One region of the Paenibacillus sp. Z6-24 genome, then DNA from elsewhere that is predicted to be linked to it. Evidence: predicted binding sites of a transcription regulator. Region 1 holds the regulator's gene; the other holds the start of a gene.
The links. Region 1 encodes Rex, which represses fermentation and respiration genes when NADH is low (regulators of the CRP and FNR family bind a similar motif). Its sites were predicted from a motif close to TTGTGAAATATTTCACAA; they were not measured.
Positions count from the first base shown of each region.

Region 2: the regulator Rex is predicted to act here: its motif matches at 6,198-6,215, upstream of adhE (bifunctional acetaldehyde-CoA/alcohol dehydrogenase).

Region 1 is NZ_CP096398.1:2,008,683-2,020,053, reverse strand. It holds gene M1D61_RS08935 (DnaD domain-containing protein) at 1-95, opposite strand, end outside; gene asnS (asparagine--tRNA ligase) at 147-1,439, opposite strand; gene M1D61_RS08925 (acetate/propionate family kinase) at 1,478-2,677, opposite strand; gene M1D61_RS08920 (3-hydroxyacyl-CoA dehydrogenase family protein) at 2,674-3,546, opposite strand; gene M1D61_RS08915 (AAA family ATPase) at 3,814-5,316, opposite strand; gene M1D61_RS08910 (hypothetical protein) at 5,316-5,843, opposite strand; gene M1D61_RS08905 (cell wall elongation regulator TseB-like domain-containing protein) at 6,548-7,084, opposite strand; gene M1D61_RS08900 (amidohydrolase) at 7,115-8,422, opposite strand; gene M1D61_RS08895 (redox-sensing transcriptional repressor Rex) at 8,403-9,062, opposite strand; gene dinG (ATP-dependent DNA helicase DinG) at 9,059-11,371, opposite strand, start outside.
Region 2 is NZ_CP096398.1:1,838,816-1,850,186, reverse strand. It holds gene pflB (formate C-acetyltransferase) at 175-2,442, opposite strand; gene adhE (bifunctional acetaldehyde-CoA/alcohol dehydrogenase) at 3,512-6,124, opposite strand; gene M1D61_RS08120 (Crp/Fnr family transcriptional regulator) at 6,456-7,184, shown strand; gene M1D61_RS08115 (winged helix-turn-helix transcriptional regulator) at 7,329-7,646, opposite strand; gene M1D61_RS08110 (uracil-DNA glycosylase family protein) at 7,803-8,489, opposite strand; gene M1D61_RS08105 (ThuA domain-containing protein) at 8,778-9,509, opposite strand; gene M1D61_RS08100 (sugar phosphate isomerase/epimerase family protein) at 9,531-10,499, opposite strand; gene M1D61_RS08095 (Gfo/Idh/MocA family protein) at 10,680-11,371, opposite strand, start outside.

The DNA.
Region 1 (11,371 bases):
TAATACTTCAGCAGCGCATAAGGTATATTGGCTGTCTGCATGCCCATCGTATACGCAGCGCCTTTTGCCCATGCTTTCCATTGTTCTCCGCCCATTTTAACCATCCTTTCGATACGTCCACCCTGAGTCATGTGTCGGTACGGAAATTATGGATACAAACGGTACAGCATACGAGGGAAAGCAATCGTCTCACGAACGTGATCCAAACCGCAAATCCATGCTACTGTGCGTTCCAGTCCCAGTCCAAAGCCGGAGTGAGGAACCGTTCCGTAAGTACGCAGATCCATGTACCACTGATAGGCTTCGCCCAGGTTATGTTCCTGGAAGCGCTGCTCCATCAATGCCGGATCGTCGATACGCTGCGAACCGCCAATAATCTCCCCATAACCTTCAGGAGCGATCATATCAGCGCACAGCACTACTTCCGGACGCTCTGGATCAGGCTTCATGTAGAATGCCTTGATGTCTTTTGGATAATGTGTAATGAATACCGGCTTGTCATATGCTTCGGCAATAGCTGTCTCATGCGGCGCACCGAAATCGTCGCCCCATGGAATATCAAAGCCTTTGCCTTTGAGGAATTCAATCGCTTCATCGTAAGTGATGCGCGGGAATGGACCCACGATGTTTTCCAGCTTGGTTACATCGCGTTCCAGGGTCTCCAGCTCGGCACGACAGTTTTTGAGTACAGATTGTACCACATGGGATACAAACTGCTCCTGCACTTCCAGGCTTTCTTCATGCGTTGTAAAAGCCATTTCCGGCTCGATCATCCAGAACTCGATCAGGTGACGACGGGTTTTGGATTTTTCGGCACGGAATGTCGGACCGAAGGAATAGACTTTACCCAGCGCCATTGCAGCGGCTTCCATATACAGCTGGCCGCTCTGTGTCAGGTAGGCATCCTCATCGAAATATTTGATATGGAACAGCTCTGTGGTGTCCTCTGCTGCAGAAGGCGTCAGGATTGGCGGATCCACTTTGGTAAAGCCATTTGTATTGAAATATTCCTGAACCGCACGGATAATCTCTGCACGAATAACCATAACCGCACGCTGACGATTGGAACGCAGCCACAGGTGACGATGATCCATCAGGAAATCTATGCCATGCTCTTTGGGTGTAATCGGATACTCCGACGTGATATGGATCACTTCGATGCCGGTTACAGTCATCTCATAACCCGATTTACTGCGCGGCTCTTCACGAACCACACCGGTTACGTACAGGGAACTCTCCTGGGTCAGACTTTTGGCATCGTTCCAGACGCTTTCCGGAACTTCACTTTTCACGACAACGCCCTGGATATAGCCTGTACCGTCACGCAGCTGCAAAAATTGAATTTTGCCGCTGGAACGTTTGTTGTTAATCCATGCTCCAATCGTTACGGTTTCGCCAATATGCTCATTGACTTTTTTAATAACGGTTTTAGTGGACATTCTTTCATTCTCCCCTTGTCTATACCATGCTGTTGTTCTTACTTGTTGATGAGTTTGTAGGTATCGCGTGCGATAACGAGCTCTTCATTGGTAGGTACAACCAGCACTTCTACTTTGGAATTCGGTGTGGAAATGCGGCGCGGATCGCCGGAGCGTACTTTGTTCAGTTCCTCGTCGATTTCGACACCCAGATAGCTAAGGTTCTCACAAACGGATTTACGCACAATTGCGGAATTCTCGCCTACACCGGCTGTAAACACGAGTACATCTACCCCATTCATCGCTGCCGCATAGGAGCCGATGTATTTGCGCAGACGGTATTCGTACATTTCAAATGCCAGTGTGGAATGCGGATCGCCTTTTTCCAAACCATCGGTAATCTCGCGCATATCACTGCTGATACCGGAGATCGCCTGCAGACCACTGTGCTTGTTCAGCATCAGATTCACTTCGCTCACGGTCAGCTCTTCCTTATTCATTACATAAGGAACGATCGCCGGATCCAGATCGCCGCTGCGCGTACCCATCATCAGACCTTCCAGCGGAGTCATCCCCATAGAAGTATCCACAGAAATGCCGCCCTGTACAGCTGTCAAACTGCCGCCGTTACCGATGTGAGCCGTGATGACTTTAAGGTCTTCCAGCGGCTTGCCCAGGAAATCGGCTGCTGCATGGCTTACATAATAATGCGACGTGCCATGGAAACCGTAGCGACGCACTTTGTATTTGTTGTAAAGTACACGCGGAATAGCGTACAGGTACGCTTTTTCAGGCATGGTCTGGTGGAATGCTGTATCAAATACAACGACCTGCGGTACGCCTGGCATATTAACTTCAGAAGCATCGATACCCATGATGGCAGCTGGATTATGCAGCGGTGCCAGATCGATCAGGGCACGGATGTCCTTTTTGGCCTGCTGGTCCACAATAGCGGATTCTTTGAAGAACTCGCCGCCGTGTACAACGCGGTGGCCGACAGCATTGATTTCATTTACATTTTCCAGTACACCATGCGTTTTGTCGGTCAGTTTGTCGATAACTTTGCGGATCGCTGTGTTGTGTTCCAGAATTTCGCTGACTTCGGTAACTTCCTCTTTGCCTGTCGGCTTGTGTGTCAGAATAGAAGAGTCCATCCCGATCCGCTCGACGAGTCCTTTGGCCAGAACAGATTCATCGGTCATATCATACAGCTGGTATTTGAGTGAAGAACTGCCTGAGTTAATTACGAGTACTTTCATATCCGGTCACCATCCTTGTCATACTTGAAGAATCCTTCGCCTGTTTTCACGCCGAGACTGCCTGCACGCACCATTTTTTTCAAAATGATTGCCGGGCGGTATTTCAGCTCGCCATACTCGCGGAACATGCGCTCCAGGGCAGCATTGACGGAATCCAGACCGAAGCGATCAGCCATTTCCAGTGGTCCGTATTGGAACTGGTAACCAACGCGCATCGCATCGTCGATATCTTCGGCAGAAGCTACGCCTTCTTCAAGCACGTGCAGTGCTTCGTTGATCAGCAGACAGATGATACGGCTCGTTACGAAACCAGGGGATTCATAAACCATGATTCCTCTTTTTTCCACTGTCTCTTCGACAAAGTTTTTGGTTTGGTCAAATGTTTCGTCGGAAGTGCGCAGACCGCGGATGATTTCAACGAGGTCGATTTTGGATACCGGATAGATAAAGTGAAGTCCGATGACACGTTCCGGATATTTAGTGGAGCTGGCCAGCTCGGTCAAGCTGAGCGTGGACGTGTTGCTCGCCAGAATAACGCTGCTGGAGCAGACCTGATCCAACTGTGCGAACACTTCTTTTTTCGCTTGCGGATCTTCGCTGATCGTCTCGATAACGAGATCGCAGGAGCCGAGATCGGCAAAGTGAGTCACTTTCTGGATTTTACCGAGAATAAGTTTCTTCTCCGCCTGGGTCAGTGCCCATTTTTCCATTTGCTTGTCCAGACTGGTCTCAATCATGCTCCATGCATTGTCCAGTTTGTCCGGAGTCTTCTCAACCAACAGCACCTCGATACCTTTTTTGGCCAGCATTTCTGCAATGCCCTGACCCATTGTACCGCCGCCGATAACGCCGACTTTTTTAAAATTCATGCTTTCTATTCCACCCTTCCAATATTCAGTACGGTATATAAGCTAAATAGTCTAGCCGGATACCATCTGGCCCTTCACACTTTCATATTCTTCCCAAGCTCTATTTAAAGCAAAACAGAACGAGACAAACGATTGTTTTCGTCTATTTCAACCATGCCAAGCATAAGAAATGTAATGATGAAAAATGCCGGGCTTCTATATAATCTCCAACATCTAATAATACCGTAGCACAGGCAAAAAGTAAAAAAAAAGTACCAGCTTTTTGAATTAAGCTGGTACATTTGAACTTTTCTTGAATTGTTCGCGGAATTGCTCACCCGAGAGGATTTCTTCCTGTAATAAAATGTCAAGGGAGCTGTCGAAAATGTGACGGCGTTCCTCCAGGAGTTTGCGGGTACGCTCACCGAGTTCTTCCAGAATCGCATTGCTTTCTTTCATCAGCAGTTCTTTGGGAACCATGTTGATTGTAACGATACCGAGTTTGGTCAGACCGGCTTCAACCATATTTTGCACAATGTTCAGCGCTTGGTCAAAGTCACCTCTCGAACCTGTGCTGCGGCCTTCATAATACATCTCTTCGGCAGCTGCACCAGCGAGCGCGATCATGATTTGCTCTTCCAGAAAAGGCTTGGTGTAGAGGTACTGCTCCTGCTGCGGATTGTGACGCACATAACCGAGTGCCTGTCCGCGCGGGCTCAGAGCAACCTGGCCTACACTGTTCGGACGGACAACCTCTGCCATAATGGCATGTCCCAATTCATGAATGGCTACGCGCTGTTTCTCTTCTGCACTGGATTCACGATCTGTCTTTTCACCCATCATGACTTTATCAATCGCCATTGACATATGGCGCTGGCTGATCATTTCTTCATCCTGACGCATCGCATAGATGGCAGCTTCATTCATTACGCTCTCCAACTGTGCACCGGAGAATCCATAAGCTTCTTCAGCCAGTTTGTCCAGATTGGTTTCCGGACCCATTGGCTTGTTGGCAGCGTGCAGTTCCAAAATATGCTTGCGGCCTTTTTTGTCCGGCAGATCGACCTGGATATGACGGTCAAAACGACCAGGACGCAGCAGTGCGCTGTCCAGCATTTCCTTGCGGTTGGTTGCAGCAATAATCAGGATACGTGGTGCTTCGTTGCTGTAGATACCATCCATTTCAGTCAGCAATTGGTTCAGCGTCTGATCATACTCACGCTGCTGTCCACCTTCACGCTTACCGCCGATTACGTCAATTTCATCAATAAAGATAATCGCACTTTGTTTATTTTCCTTGGCAGCGCGGGTACGTGCATCCTTGAACAGATCACGGATACGTCCTGCACCAACACCAACATACATCTCCACAAATTCACTACCCGAAGCGCTGACAAAAATAGAATTTGTATAATGTGCAGCCGCTTTGGCCATCAGTGTTTTACCGGTTCCCGGAGGCCCTGTCAGCAGGATACCTTTGAGCGGGCGGATACCGAATTTATTGATTTCATCATGACGTACGAGGAAATCGAGTGCTTCACGCAGTTCGCGCTTGGCATTGTCCTGACCCCCGATTTGCTCAAAAGTCAGCTTGACCGGACCGTTCTTTTTGCGGTTGCGTTCCTGGCTGGCGCCGACAGCGAGTCCGCCGCGTGCCTGCATGAAGAACAGGATTCCACCGACTACAGCCACCAGCAGCAGCAGCGGCAATATATTATATCCAACGTATAACAGGAAAATGAGCAGGACAGGTACAAATCCGATAATAACTTCTTTGGTCCATTTAGGCATTAGGCATTTCCTCCTGTATCTTGAGTACTGCGCGGCAGAATGAGAAATTTGCTGGCTTTGCCGTTGCTGAGCGATACATAGACATTGCGGTCATCCATCTCCGCCTTGGCGTGAACACCATTGTTCAGCTTGGCGATTTCTTCAAGAGTTTTTGGTATTTCAGTATATTCACGATTGGCCATTGCCTGGGATACAGGGAACATGGCGTTCTCCCAGATCTGATTTAGCTTGTCATTCGAATGGTCAACCACTTCTAGTTTGAGAGTACGGGTACCAAGAATATCAGTGCTTTGCTTATGGATTTGTTGAACAAGAGCCCCCAAATCTGCTTCCGGTTTCAAATCGAGTTTCAAAGCGATCTCTTTCTGGTTAATAGTAACTTGGGCGGAAGTCACACCCGGATAAGACTGAACAATTTTCATGAGTGGGTTGTGCAGAGTAAGCTGACGATACGTAAACCAGCCCCCAAACAGTACGGCAATTGAAACGATTACGGTAATCATAACAGGCATTGCCCGAAGTTTCATACATGTCCTCCTCTGTGTATATACATGGTGCAGTTATTTTATATAACTTTATTTCGGCAGACATTAGCCTTTCGGTAACCCAAAAACGACAGGTTTTTTTGTGATTCTTAAAAATATTTTACACAAATTGAAGATAATTGTAGTATATCATAACCATTTACTCCTATTTAAGGCAACTCTATGAACTTTTTTTACATATAAGAGATACTGTAAAATCTGAAATTGTATGCTTGTATTTATGCATGCGAATATTTTCGGTTTTTTTGTTATTTTGTTATTTTGTTATTTTGTCGAAGATGCTATACAGAAATCGTTTTTTTAACGGTAAGTTTAGAATATTAGCTAAAAATATCATTAGTCTGCATCTGGAAATAAATATCTTCTTTTTCCATATATGATGTGATCTAATCATTAATTAAAAAAGCTTATTACTATACTACTGCTTTTCGATCATCTGCTGCAAGTTTACCCAAGCTTTAGCCCCCTATACCGCTACACTACAGAATAGGGCAAAAACTGCAGGAAACGGTGTCCCAGTTCAAGCTGTAAGACAGAAAAAGTAATTCATAAAATCTACAAAAAAAGCGACCGTACAGGAGTTGGTACTCTCTGCGGTCGCTTTTTCTATAATTACACATACAATTAGCTCTTGTACACCCAGACCGGATCATTCATGATCCGGTCCTTGCTCTTCGTCCACTATTCTAGGTACCGATCAGAGTATTCGGCATTTCCATCGGTCCACCCAGCTTGGTGCCGTCACGGAAATTGTAGAATACATAATAATAATGATCCCCGGATTTGGCAAAAATCTGCCATGCATATTTGCCGTTGTATGAACCCGGTATGGCACGAACCACTTCAGCGCCCGGCAGATCCGTCTGTACCAGCTGCTTGGCCTGCTGAACGTTCATCGTTCCTGCTGTTTTCTCTACATGTACAGCATTGGCTCCCTGTACCGGAGTACCATCTTTGTTAAACTTGACCCAAACCATGACTTCCTGCTGCTGATCATTCTGTCCCTGTACGACCCAGTAGATCGATTTGTCATTCCAGACCGACTGGTATGTCCTTGTTAGTGACGTCAGATTCGCCTGCTTCTGGGCAATCTCCAACGCTTGCTGTTCATTGCTCCACGGCTTGGCCATAACATGCACATAGAACTGGTTCACGCACAGTACAATCAGACCTACTACCGTAATAATAATCGCTATCCACTTGCCACTTCCCAAATTTCGCAAGACACGCCATCCTTTCTGTTCAACTTCCGGTTAGCGTGTGAGCAAACCTTCAAAAGCAAGCTGTGCTTCACGGCGGATTTTCTCTTCATCCAGCGTCAGCGATACGCCATCCTTGATCAGCTGCTTGCCATCTACCCAGACATGCAGTACGTCCTTGGCACTCGCGGAATATACCGTATGAGAGATAAAGTCCGTAAACGGCAGGAAATGCGGCTGATCGATATTCAGAGAGGTAATGTCCGCTTTCATGCCTACCGCAAACACGCCTGTATTATCAAGGAATACGGATTTCGCACCATATTCGGTACCCATGCGCAAGGCTTCCAGTGCCGGTACCGCTGTAGGATCACCGGATACGCCTTTGTGAATCAGGGCTGCGAGACGCATTTCTTCGAACATATCCAGATTATTATTGCTGGCCGGTCCGTCGGTACCGAGCGATACGACTACGCCTGCACGCAGCAGATCCGGTACACGGGCTACGCCGCTCGCCAGCTTCAGGTTACTACCCGGGTTATGTGAAATGGTTGCTTTGTGGGCAGCCAGTGTCTGAATCTCTTCATCTGTCAGATGCACGGCATGTGCCAGCAGCGTCGGACGAGTGAATACACCGAGTTTCTCCAGGTGGGCTACCGGACGCAGACCGTAGTCACGTACGTTTTGCTCCACTTCAGCGATCGTCTCGGACATATGTGTATGCAGCGGCACATCGAGATCATGTGCGGCCTGAACGAATTTCTCGATAAATGCCGGCGGGCACGTATACGGCGCATGTGGAGACATCATCGTCGTAATGCGTCCGTTAGCTTGACCGTGCCAGTCGCGTACAAACTGTACCGCCTGATTCAGCTTCTCGTTTTGTTCTTCCTCCGAGCACAGACCGATAACACCGCGCATCAATACCGCTCGCATTCCCGACTGCTCGACCACTTCGGCCACGCGCTCGGAACGGTCATACATATCGAGGAAAGTAGTTGTACCGCCTTTGAGCATCTCCAGTACAGAGAGTGCTGTACCGGTATAGACATCATCACTCGTAAATTTGGCTTCCATCGGCCACATTTTCTCCTGCAGCCAGACCTGAAGGGCCAGATCGTCGCCATATCCGCGCAGCAAAGACATGGCCGCATGACCATGACTGTTAACCAGACCCGGAATGAAGAACTGGTGCCTGCCATCTACGATGGTCATTTCTTCCTGGTCAGCAGGCTCCTCCTCACCCAGATAGGTAATGATATCATTCTCGATGACCATATGGCCGTAGAGTACTGCTTTTTCTCCATGGGAAGCTGCAAATATCCCGTTTTTGATCATCCATTTACTCGGTGAGTTGTTCATTCGTCTCTAATTCCTTTCCATCTTCAAGGTAGTAGGCCAGACTAAGCAGATCGGTTGTAAAATCTGCCGTATGCACACGCACATGCGGTGGTGTCTTCAGAATAATCGGTGCAAAATTCAGAATGGCTTCGATGCCTGCTTCGATCAGCTGATCGGCAACACGCTGGGCTTCGGTATTGGGAACGGTAATGATGCCGACCCGAATATGTTTGGCTTGAACGGTCTCGGCCAGTTCATCAATCGGTTGCACAGTTAGTGTATTGATCTGTGTGCCTACCTTGGGCGTATACGAATCAAAGATCGCTACAATCTTCATCGTCTCCTGCAGATAGGCATTATAGTTGGAAAGCGCATGCCCCAGATTACCCGCTCCGATCAGCGCTACATTGATCTGCTGATCCAGTTTGAGGATATGACGGATCTTCTCGATCAGATAGGATACGTCATATCCGATTCCCTTTCGGCCAAAGTCACCGAAGTAAGCGAGATCCTTGCGAATCTGGGCCGGGTTCAGATCCAGCTTTTGCCCCAGTTCCTGCGAGGATACGGTCGGTACCTCGCGGGTGTGAAGCTCATTCAAGTATCTCAGGTAGACAGGTAATCTTCGCACGACCGCTTCTGATATTTTGTCGGATTTCATGCTTGCTCCCCCTCTTGATTTGCAGCATCCTTTTCGTTCTCACGATGGCTCAGCCATTCCGCAATACGGGGAACCATTTGCTGGGTAGGCATATGTTCCATTTTCGGACCGGGCAGCGAGTAGAGAAAATGCTTTCCGTAATACGACTCGATGACCCGGGTGTCATAAATCAGCACAATACCGCGGTCATTCGCTGTCCGGACCAGTCTGCCAAAGCCCTGTTTGAACCGGATAACTGCCTGTGGTACAGATAATTTCATAAATGGATTTTTCTTTTCTTTTTTGAGCCGTTCGCTTTTGGCTTCTACCAGCGGATGGTTTGGCGGCTGGAAAGGAAGTCGTACAATCGCCAGACAGGTCAGTGCCTCTCCGGGAATATCGACACCTTCCCAGAAGCTGCTCGTCCCTAGCAGTACGCAGGCCGGATGCTCCTGGAAGCGGCGGGTCAGCTTGGTTCGGCTGCCTCCATCCACACCCTGTCCGAATACAGCAATGTCACTCTGTGATAATTTCTCCTTCAGAGGCTCATACACCTGCTTGAGCATCCGGTAAGAAGTAAATAAGACAAGCATGCGTCCGCGCGTAGCCTCGGCAGCATCCGCCAGTGAATGGGCCAGCATGCTAACAAAATGCTCATCACCCACGCTGCCCTTGACGCTTGGGAAGTCTCTCGGGATCAATACGAGCGATTGCTCTCTATAGTTGAAAGGCGATTCCAGCATGGCGGTGTTCAGCTTGCCTTCCTGTTCGGCATCCTTTAGTCCCAGCTGCTCGATCATATACTGGAAATTTTTGTCGATCGACAGCGTCGCCGATGTCAGCACAATACTTTTCTTTTTGTCAAAGAAATGCTCCTTGAGCTGCTGGCTCACGTCGACAGGCACAGCATACATCTGAAGAGACTTGCTGCGATAGTTACCGTTGGCTTCGTACCAGTACACCGTATCCTCGCTGTCCAGCTTGATAAAGTGACGAAGATCGTCGCGTACACCGGTCAGATCCTTGAACAGTCCGGAGACATCTGTTACTAATCCGTCACTGTCCAGCACCTCGTCCGATTCCTTGATCTTGCTCATCACCTGCTCGCCTTTGCGGATAATCTGGCTGAGGCCGATATGAATCCGGTTCTCCAGCTCGGTGATCCCGGCCCATTCGTCCGGTTTCTTTTGCGGCAGCAGGCGAAGTGTGAACTGTGCAGCTTCACCGGGAGCCGCATCACTGCGCTGCGGCAGCAGGGCGAACAGCAGCTCACTGAGCTTGTCCCAGTCTTCCTTGACATCCGTCAATTCCGGGTACAGATTATCGATTGCAATGGCCCATTCCATACCGCGTTCACTGCCGGAAGATCCCAGCTGCTGACGCAAAATCGCCAGCTGGCCGGTCTTGCTGTCCTTGAACAGGCGAAGCATCGGATGAACCAATGTGAAATATTTCATGTGCATGCCCAGATGCTTACCGGCCACATCTTCCAGGTGATGGGCTTCATCAATAATCAGATGTTCATAGGCAGGCAGCAGCTGATGGCCAGCCTTGATATCCGTAAACAGCTTGGAATGATTGGTGATGACTACATCGGCTGCACCGGCTTCATGCTTGGCCCGGTGATAAAAGCATTGCCGGAACCATGGACAGGCGCGTCCAAGGCAGGAATCCGTATCGCTGGCGACCGTTTCCCAGAAATCGCCGCCCCGGTTACCCATATTCAGCTCTTCATCATCCCCGGTCTCGGTCGCTGTCAGCCAGACGATCATCTGTGCTGCAATCAGCACATCTTCCTTGGGACTCTGAAATTCCTTTGTATTTATTTTATGCTCAAATTTGCGCAGACACAAATAATGCTGGCGTCCCTTGAATACGGCAGCACGAAAAGCAAACGGAATGACCTGAGTAAGCAGCGGAACATCCCGTTCGCGCAGCTGTTCCTGCAAATTAATCGTATGCGTGCTGACCATGACTCTCTCGCTGTTTTTGACGCTATGGTAAATGGAAGGCAGCAGATAACCAAGCGACTTGCCGGTTCCTGTTCCTGCCTCGATCAGTAAATGCTTCTCATCCGTAAGCGCACGCACCACTTCATCAAACATATGATTCTGCGGCTCACGTTCTTCATAATCGGGCAGCAGCTTGCGCAGATTGTCCTTGACCTGCTCCAGGAACTCATCAAAGGAGACATCCGCAAGCGGCATGCCTTCGCGCGCTTCCTCTGCGGACGGGATATCCATCCAGTCGCCTACCTTGAGGGCCAGCTGACGGTAAAAGCGGTGCTCATCGAGATCCTGGGCAGGCTGCGCTTCACGCTGCATACGCAC
Region 2 (11,371 bases), 170 kb from region 1:
GATGATGGTACTGTCCAAGCTTTTGCTTGGAACAGTACCTTGTTTTAGTTGCAAATATTGAACTGGTATTAAATAAGATTTAATACACTTTGAAGAAAATGTTCATTAATTGCTTTTGCTTAAGGATTGCTTCGATTTTCTTTGAATTTGCTGATGATTGGTTTTTACTTTTTATTACATTGCGTTATGGAATGTGCGGTTGATGACATCGAGCTGTTGTTCGCGGGTCAGCTTAATGAAGTTAACGGCATATCCGGATACGCGGATGGTCAGTTGTGGGTAGTTTTCCGGGTGATCCATGGCGTCGATCAGCTGTTCACGATCGAAGACGTTGACGTTCAGATGGTGAGCGTCGCTGCCGAAGTATCCGTCCAGCATAGCTACCAGGTTGGCTTTGCGGATCTCTTCTTCTTTGCCGAGTGCTTTTGGCACGATGGAGAAGGTGTTGGAGATACCATCCAGGCTGTGTTCATAAGGCAGTTTGGCAACAGAACTCAGGGATGCCAGGGCACCTTTTTTGTCACGACCGTGCATTGGGTTCGCACCTGGTGCAAATGGTTCGCCGGCTTTACGTCCGTCTGGTGTAGTACCTGTTTTCTTGCCATATACCACGTTGGAAGTGATCGTCAGTACGGATTGAGTCGGTACAGCTTCACGATACGTTTTGTGCTGGCGAATCATGCCCATAAATGTCTCTACCAGTTCAACGGCAATCTGGTCAACACGGTCATCATTGTTACCATAGCAAGGGAAGTCGCCTTCAATTTCAAAGTCTACAGCAATACCCTGTTCGTTGCGGATTGGTTTGACTTTGGCATACTTGATTGCGCTCAGGGAGTCAGCTGCTACCGACAGACCGGCGATACCACAGGCCATTGTACGCAGAATGTCACGGTCATGCAGTGCCATTTCAATACGTTCGTAGCTGTATTTGTCATGCATATAGTGAATGATGTTCAGTGCATCCATATACACTTTGGACAGCCACTGCATCATTGGTTTGTAGCGTGCGATAACTTCATCATAGTCCAGATATTCGGAGGTGATGGCAGGGAATTCAGGACCTACCTGAGCACCGGATTTCTCGTCTTTACCACCATTAATTGCATACAGAAGTGTTTTGGCCAGGTTGGCACGGGCACCAAAGAACTGCATTTGTTTACCGATACGCATTGCGGATACACAGCAGGCAATACCATAATCATCGCCGTAGAATGGCCGCATCAGATCATCATTTTCATACTGGATGGAGCTGGTCTCGATCGATACTTTGGCACAGTATTTTTTGAAGCCTTCCGGCAGTTTTTCGGACCAGAGAACAGTCAGGTTCGGTTCCGGTGCAGGTCCCAGATTGTACAAGGTATGCAGGAAGCGGAAACTGCTCTTCGTTACTCTTGTCGTTCCGTCTACAGCCATACCACCGATAGACTCGGTTACCCATGTTGGGTCACCACTGAACAGTTCGTTGTAATCCGGTGTGCGCAGGAATTTGACGATACGAAGTTTCATTACAAAATGGTCAACCAGTTCCTGAGCTTGCTCTTCATTCAGTGTGCCTTCCTGCAGATCGCGCTGGATGTAAATATCCAGGAAAGAAGATACGCGTCCAAGAGACATGGCTGCACCGTTTTGTTCTTTGACAGCAGCCAGATAACCGAAGTACAACCATTGGAAAGCTTCTTTGGCGTTTTGAGCCGGTTTGGAAATATCCATACCGTGAGCAGCAGCCATTTGTTTCAGTTCATTCAGTGCACGATACTGTTCGCTGATTTCTTCGCGCAGGCGGATTGTGGATTCATCCATGCCTTCGCCAATTGTCTGATCATGCTCTTTCTGTTTTTGTTTCATCAGGAAGTCTACACCGTACAGTGCTACCCGGCGATAGTCGCCAATGATACGACCGCGGCCATAAGCATCCGGCAGACCGGTTACGATACCGGATTTGCGGGCTGCACGAATCTCGGCTGTGTAGGCATCGAATACACCTTGATTATGTGTTTTGCGGATGTTGGTGAATGTATCCACGATCGATTGTGGAACTTCAAAGCCATAAGCTTTACAAGCATCGATGACCATTCGGATACCGCCATAAGGCTGAATGGAGCGTTTAAACGGCTCGTCGGTTTGTACGCCGACAATCTGTTCTTTGTCTTTGTCCAGATAACCAGGACCATGGGATACGATTGATCCCGGTGTGTTCACGTCAACGTCCCATACGCCGCCTCTTTCACGTTCTTCTTTGGACAGCTGGGATACGATTTTCCAGAGGTCATTTGTATTTTGAGTAGGGCCTGCCAGGAATGATTCATTTCCAAGGTAAGGGTTGATATTCTCATCAATAAAGTTTTTAGTGTCCACATGGTTGGTCCATTTGCCTTTGTTAAAACCTCTCCATGCATCCTGTTGTGACTGGTCCATTACGTTTCTTTCGATTACCGACATTGATAATCCCTCCAATACTTGTGAATTTAATCACAAATTATTTTATGGCTATGCCTTGACTAAACATGACGCCGGTTACTTGTGCTCCGGCTATGTCTTTATTATGACGGACAGAGCTGTTTCAAGATGTGATATATATCACAAAATAAGATGCTAATTATGATTTTTATCACTTTCTGTCATTGATACAGCATTTCTCAAAATATATAACAGCTTACTAGTCGGATTAAGCGGATTCAGGACAATACAGTTATGTTTTATTCCAAGCTTCTTCCGATTATCAATACAGATGACAATGGATTAAAGATACAGTTGCTGTAAGTTTGGACTGTTCAAATTGATGTGAATCCAATTTAAAGCAAATGATGATTTGCGGATTAGGGCATCAACCACTCCAGAAAGGAATAAGGGCCCCTCCTCCGGTTAAGCCTGAAGATCCTTTAGTGGTGGAAGAAGATGAGGATCTCCAGGCTTAAATGTCGTCGGTTGCTCTTATTTCCTTTCTTGCGTTCCGTGCATATTGCATCATTTATGTTGCAGGCAATCAGCTAATTTTGTATACAGCGCCTTGGTCTCGTATAATTCGTAAGTTGAACAGTATTTTGTTACAGTTTAGGCTTGATCAGCGTACAAGTAGCTGTTTTCTCCACTAATCATCTTTCGGTGCTTCTAATTCTTGATTGTAATCAGACAGGCTAAACATTAAGCAGCTGAACTGAAAATGAAGCAAGTGCACGCAGCGGAGGTAAGGGGATTCTCTTTCAAGCCGACATTTAAGAACGGAGGCCGGAAGGAGAATCCCTTACCGGAGCGCCTGCTGTCTCCCTTCCCAGCCAACCCACAACATTCTTCCCATTAAAATGAGCACATAGCCCAAGCACACTGGTAGTTACAGCTACAGCAAATGGTACGCAATCACATCGATAATAAAAGAATTGCTTCCACCCCCTGCATACAGCAGCCGATGGAAGCAATCCCGATGATCATAAAACTACGTTGTATGGTTGTATGCTGCCTTGGTAAAACTACTTACTTGCTATTATAACTTTCTTGCTATACATTTGTAGCCTTACTCGAATTTACCGTAGAAAGCGTTACGGTATACATCAGCCAGTTCGGTGACCAGCGGCATTTTAGGGTTGGCAGTTGTACATTGGTCTTCAAACGCACGGTCAGCCAGGTAATCAACATGTGCTTCAAAGTCTTTCGCATCAAAGCCCAGTGCTTCAAACGATTCCGGGATACCCAGTTTGCGGTTCAGGTCACGGATGGCGTTGATCAGGCTGGTTACGCCTTCTTCGGTAGTACGCGCTGGCAGTCCCAGGATACGGGCGATTTCAGCGTAACGTTCGTCAGCGATGAAGTGCGAGTATTTAGGGAACGATGCGAATTTGGTTGGTTTCTTCGCATTGTAACGGATAACATGCGGCATCAGGATCGCATTGGTACGTCCGTGTGCTGTATGGTATTGACCGCCCCATTTGTGAGCCAGACTGTGGTTAATGCCCAGGAACGCATTGGCAAAGGCCATACCGGCTATTGTCGAAGCATTATGCATTTTCTCACGTGCCAGTTTGTCACCTTGCAGTGCCGATTGCTCCAGGTATTGGAACACCAGCTGGATCGCTTTGATTGCCAGACCATCAGTGTAGTCATTGGCCATATTGGAGACATACGCTTCAATCGCATGAGTCAGTACGTCCATACCGGTATCTGCTACAGCTACACGCGGCAGGGAGTAGACGAACTCAGGATCTACAATCGCTACGTCCGGAGTCAGCTCGTAGTCGGCCAGAGGATATTTGGTGTTACCTTTTTCTTTATCCGTGATAACCGCAAACGATGTTACTTCCGAACCTGTACCCGAAGTGGTTGGGATAGCGACGAACTGTGCTTTTTGTCCCAGATGCGGGTATTTGTAGATCCGTTTGCGGATATCCATGAATTTTTGTTTCAGGTTATCGAATTCCACATCAGGGTATTCGTAGAACAGCCACATGCCTTTGGCAGCATCCATTGGTGATCCGCCGCCCAGTGCGATAATGCAGTCCGGCTGGAAGCGTTCCATCATTTGACGGCCGCGTTCTACAGTCGTGGTCGATGGATCCGGTTCTACGTCGGAGAATACTTCGATCGCTACCGGAGTCTGACGTTGACGCAGGTAATGTTCTACTTTTTCCACATAGCCCAGCTGTACCATCATTGGGTCGGTTACGATAATAACACGGCTGATGTTCGGCATTTTGGCAAGATATTGAGTCGAACCTTTTTCAAAGTATACTTTGGAAGGAATCTTGAACCATTGCATATTCACGGTACGACGCGCCACCCTTTTCACATTAATCAGATTCACTGCTGTTACATTGGAAGAAGTCGAGTTACGTCCATACGATCCGCAGCCCAGTGTCAGGGAAGGCAGGTTCGTATTGTAAATGTCACCGATAGCGCCATGTGTCGAAGGCGAATTCACGATAATACGTCCGGTTTGAAGACGATCTGCGAACTTCTGAATCACTTCATCGTTGTTGGAATGGATAGCCGAAGAGTGACCCATACCGCCGAACTCAACAACTTGTGCCGCACGCTCGATACCTTGTTCTGCATTTTTCACTCTATAACAAGCCAGTACAGGACTTAATTTTTCAGCGGACAGCGGGTATTTGGTACCTACACCTTCCAGTTCAGCGACCAGAATCTTGGTGTCAGCCGGTACAGTGATACCACTTATTTCAGCAATTTTTACAGCTGGTTGACCTACAATTGCCGGGTTAACTGCACATTTCTCTATGTTCATGGCTCCTGCAGTCAGTTTGCCTACTTCTTCTTTGCTGAGGAAGTAGCAGCCGTTATCAATCATGAGCTTTTTCACTTGTTCGAATACAGGTTCTTCGATAATAACCGCCTGTTCGGATGCACAGATCATGCCGTTATCGAACGATTTGGACAGGATCAGGTCCGTTACGGCCTGTTTCAGGTCTGCACTTTTCTCGATAAAGGCAGGTACGTTACCAGGACCTACGCCCAGTGCAGGTTTGCCACAGCTGTAAGCTGCTTTGACCATTGCACCGCCGCCGGTAGCCAGGATAAGCGCTACGTCAGGATGATTCATCAATGCATTTGTTTTGTCCATGGAAGGATTCTCGATCCACTGGATACAATCTGCCGGTGCGCCATGTTTGACTGCAGCTTCGAGCAGGATTCTTGCAGCTTCCTTACTGCACTGTTGGGCAGATGGATGGAAACCGAAGATGATCGGGTTACGTGTCTTGATCGCGATCAGTGCTTTAAACATTGTGGTGGATGTCGGGTTGGTTACCGGTGTGATCCCCATGATGGTACCGACCGGTTCAGCGATTTTCTGGAAATTGTCGTAAGCATTGTCTTCAATCACACCGACCGTTTTTTCGTTTTTGATGCTGTGGTATATATATTCAGTAGCAAAGATGTTTTTGGTAATCTTGTCTTCGTATACCCCTCTGCCTGTTTCTTCAACAGCCAGCTTGGCAAGATACATATGTTTGTCCAGTCCGGCAAGTGCCATCGCCTGTACAACTTCATCAATTTGTTCCTGATTCATTTTCATAAATGCGGATTGTGCTTTGTTCGCTTTATCAATCATTTTTTGAATTTCTTCCTGTGCAGTAACTTCTACGGTGCGAGTGGCATCATTTTTTACAGCCATTTCTCTCATCCTCCTCAGAATGTGTGGTGCTTTCTGTCTACGCACTGATCATAACATAGAGATATAAATCATAATGTGATTTTTTTCACAATCAATTTTTATTTTTAAAATATTAAACATTGGCTTTTTTCTTTTTGCATTTTGAACTAACTGGAGATATAATAAAAGTGAAAATAATCACAAAGTTTAATTTTTAAAATAATCATTATACTATTAAATACACTGATTTAAAGGAACATAGATCGAATTTGAATTTAGTAAATTTTTCCTTAAAACATAATGCAATCCGATTATTTTCGCGTATAATTGGGAGATGAAGGGGAGGACGAACATGAACAAATCTGCAGAAATGATGAACACTAATATCGTAGGAAATACCTCGAGCTTTTCGGAGATCAATCTGGAGCGGATGCTGGCCTATGCAACGGAGCGCAGCATTCCTTCCGGATCGCACCTTTTTTGGGAAGGCGATCTGTCTGACAAGCTTTACTACATCAAAAGCGGACGTGTCAAACTGACCAAATCCACTGACGAAGGTAAAGAACTTATCCTATATATGTATCAATCTGGTGATATGATCGGACAGGCTGATCCGTTCTCCGGTACACGGCTCGGATTTACTGCAGAGACTCTGGAAGATACGGAAGTCGCGGTCATTGAGCATAAGGATCTGGAACTGATTATTTGTCAGCACTGCGATTTTGCTATCGACTTTATGAAATGGATGGGTACGCATCATCGGCTGACCCAGACCAAAGTGCGTGACCTGATGCTGTACGGTAAACCAGGTGCACTCTGTTCAACCCTGATTCGTCTCAGTAATACGTATGGTGAAAACTATAATGAAGATGGATCGATACTGATCAACAAGAAAATCACCCACACCGATCTATCCAATATGATTGGAGCTACACGAGAAAGTGTAAACCGGATGCTCAGTGACCTGCGCAAAAAAGAAGTCATCGAATACGAACATGGCATGATCATTATTCATGATCTGGAAGCTCTGCAGGAAGTATGTCACTGCGAGCTCTGCCCGAGAGAAATCTGCAGAATCTGATTGCGCCGGCATCTCTCCCCGGCGCCTCCTGATTACGCGAACAATATAAATAATGTATATGCAAAAAGCTTTCCGCTGATAAATATCAGACGGAAAGCTTTTTAATTACGCAATTTTTACTGGTACCGATTCGCCATGGGGGCATTAATCGACCCAATGCTCTGCCCAATTCTGGATTTGTTCCATTACAGGCTGAAGTGCCCGGCCTTTGTCGGTCAGTTCGTACTCGATTCGTACTGGAGTCTCCGGATATACCTGACGGGTCAAGATTCCGCTTCCTTCCAGATCTTTCATCCGCTCCGAGAGCATTTTGTCGCTCATCATCGGAATAAGGTTAGAGATATCTTTAAAACGTTTTGGTCCGCTCATAAGTGACTGAATAATCAGACCATTCCATCTTTTTCCTAAAAAAGAAAACGCGGTCTCAAAACGAGGGCATAATCCCAACTGATGCTGTTCCATGTCTTTTCACCTCTTCATCCGTCCATAGCACAATAGTGGGTTGTCGTAAGCTTTTTATATATAAACTTCATGTACGCTTACAATTAGTTAGCATATATATTTTAACACATTTTACCTAATAAGAAAACGAAAACATTACGGTTCCTACTTGTTTCCTTACAGCTGCAGGCTCTGACCAATAAGTTCACGCAGCTGCTTGAGATCATCAGCAATAGTATCAGTCAATGATCTATTATACAGCACTGCCGCTGGATGATACATAGGAAAAATACAATATTCTTGCTCGGACAAATGATATCCTTGCTCGAGACGTTCACTGTCTACCTGCTGAATCCGTCTGCGTATCAACTGTCCATGCCATGCAGTGATGGTATACTCTTCACCGAGCAGCCGCTGCAGACCAATATTGCCCAGTGTAATCAGAATTTGTGGCTGTACTATAGCAATTTCCCTGTCCAGAATAGGGGCAAATGCCAGCACTTCAGCCCGGGTAGGGGTGCGATTGGATCGGCTGAGACGATCCGGGCTTCCTTTAACTGGCTTGTCTTTGTACGGACGACTGCGGACAGCACTCGTAATATACAAATCGTCTCTCGTAATATCCAGCGCTTCCAGATAACTATCCAGTACCTTACCAGCCTGACCTGAAAATGGTCGTCCATTCTGTATTTCTGTTGCCCCTGGCGCCTCCCCTACCATCATTAGCATACCGGGCCATCTGCCAAATCCGGTCAAAAACCCTTCAAGCCGCAAGTCCTTCACTCGTTCCAGACAGGCGTGTACCAGTTCGGGCGGCAGCGGTACAGATCCGATATGCGTAGATGTCTGATTTTGGTTTGACATATCCATACCTCATTTACCCAATAATTTGTATACATATTGTATTTACCCAAATTTCCACAAGCTACTTATGTAAAAAATACGTCTGCGGACATTCCCGCAGACGTACTCTGTTCATTGCTGTATCTCAGCTTCCATCATAAAAGCAAGGCTTACCGGCAATCGTGTATACTATAGGGTTCATTCAACAAGGTTGCTGGAGTATGATCAAAATATCTTCGTTTGACCGAAGAACGTATTCAGCCTGTCTCCTATGCTGAAAATGCGCTGGCTATCTGCTTAATTAAAGAATTATACCAGTACTTTGCCGCCGATTGCTCGTGTTGGCTCAGTACGTCCAAACGCAGGACGGGCATTTTCTGCTGGTTGTGCCCAGCGTACAGCATTGGCGATGATATGCATAATATCCTGGTTGTAGTACGTAGGATATGTTTCATGACCAGGGCGGAAGTAGAAGATTTTACCATGGCCGCGACGGTACGTGCAGCCGCTGCGGAATACTTCGCCACCTTCAAAGTTGCTCAGATATACCAGCTCGTCGGGAGCCGGAACATCGAAAAACTCGCCATACATTTCCTCTTTATCCAGTGTGATGGATGGATTAACACCCTGTGAGATCGGATGATTCGGGTTCACACACCACAGGATTTCCTGTTCGTCTGCGACACGCCATTTCAGATCGCAGCTTGTGCCCATCAATTGCTTGAATGGTTTGGAAAAGTGTCCGGAGTGCAGCACGATCAATCCCATGCCTTCCTGAACACGTCTTACTACCGCTTCTGCAATCTCATCATCCACCAGGTCGTGTGCCGTATGTCCCCACCACAGCATAACATCGGTAGAGTTCAGAACGGATTCTGTCAGACCATGCTCATCCTGATCCAGTGTTGCTGTGCGGCAGGCGAACCCTTCTTTGGTCAATCCGTCTGCAAGTACTTTGTGAATTCCATCCGGGTATACAGCTTTGACGTCGTCGCGGATTTGCTCATGTACAAACTCATTCCAGACTGTTACGTTAATCATACTATTATTGCCTCCCTGTTGTTAGACCCACCACATCTCGCCAAGTTCTTCTTCGATCATGACCTGCTGCAAATTGTGGACGGCTTTAGTGAAACCCTCGTTTACGGACATCAGTCCGTCTTCATGCTCTATACTAACGACATAGTCATATCCAACTAATCTTAGTGCGCTGACGATGTCAGCCCAGGTTTTTACATCGTGACCATAACCTACGGTACGGAACTGCCATGCGCGTTCTTTGATATCAGCGTAGGAATGCATGTCCGTTACACCGTTCATATTCATATTATCGGTATCTGTAGCCGTATCTTTAGCATGAAAGTGATGAATTGCGCCATTTTTCCCCAAAATTTTTATTGCGCCGATTGGATCGATTCCCTGCCACCACATGTGGCTCGGATCCAGGTTCGCTCCGATGACTTCACCAGCTGCTTCACGCAGTCGCAGCAGTGTGCCCGGTGTATGAACGGAGAAGCCGCCATGCAGTTCGAGACCGACTTTTATATTGTGGTCTGAAGCGAATTTGCCTGCTTCTTTCCAGTAAGGAATAATTTTCTCATTCCACTGCCAGTCCAGCAGGTCGCGGAAATCGTTGGGCCATGGTGCTACCGGCCAGTTTGGATATTTGGAGTCGTCACTCTCACCCGGACAGCCGGAGAACGTATTGACGACAGGTACTTCCAGCTTCTCAGCCAGCTGCACGGACTTGATAAAAGAGTCATGCGCTTCTTTGGCAATCGCTTTTTGCGGATGCAATGGATTGTCGTGACAGCTCAGTGCGCTGATGATCAGGCCGCGTGAATCAATAGCCTGTTTGAATGCTTTCAGCTTGCCGTTATCGGCGAGCAGCTCATCGGTGTTGCAGTGAACATTACCCGGATTACCGCCGGTGCCAATCTCTACCGCCTTGACACCTTTTTCAACTACATAGTCCAGTGCCTCCTCAAAGCTCATATTGTTAAGCAATACCATAAATACGCCCAATTTCATTCGTTCGTCCTCCTGGTTCAACTGTTTTTGTTGGTAAGGTGAATACAATGCATCATATGCTGCCGCGAATGATTCTATATTTATTAATACGTAAACTGGAGCTTAAAAGTTTGCTTTTTAACGAAATTTTTAAATAAAAATTACCTTAAATGACTATTTTGTCCATGCTGTCTCTCCAGCTTAGGATTCCAGGTAAACCGCTTGGCCGGTACGTGCCGATTCGTAGATCGCTTCCAGAATCTGTGTCACAATCAATGCCTGTTCGGGTTTGACCAGAGGTTCCTTGTCTTCTACGATCGCTTCCAGCCACATTCTCGCTTCACGGTCGGCTTCATGCTCGGAACCGCCCGTATAGAAAGCTACCCCTCCGGAACCCATATCAATCTTGCTTTCATACAGTCGGCTGTTTTTCTCGCCGTTGATATGCAGTCCATCAGTCATGTCGGCTCCGCCTTCGGTACCGCACAGTATGCTCTGTGCTTCAGCAAAGTTACGCAGGTTGATCGCCCAGCTGGATTCCAGTGAAATGACAGCACCATTTTCCATTGTAATGAAGCCAAATGCCGAATCTTCTACCTTAAACTTCTCGGGGTCCCACGGGCCAAAGGCATTGGCTGCATTCTTGCGGGAACCCAGCTTGTGGAATGTCGTTCCCATAACGCTTTTTGGCTTGTAGTTATCCATTAGCCAGAGTGTCAGATCCAACGCATGGGTACCGATATCGATCAGCGGCCCGCCGCCCTGCTTTTCTTCATCGAGGAAGACTCCCCATGTCGGAACGGCACGTCGGCGCAGCGCGAGCGCTTTGCCAAAGTACACATCTCCCAGATCGCCTTCTTCGACCATTTGCTTCAGATACAGGCTGTCATCAC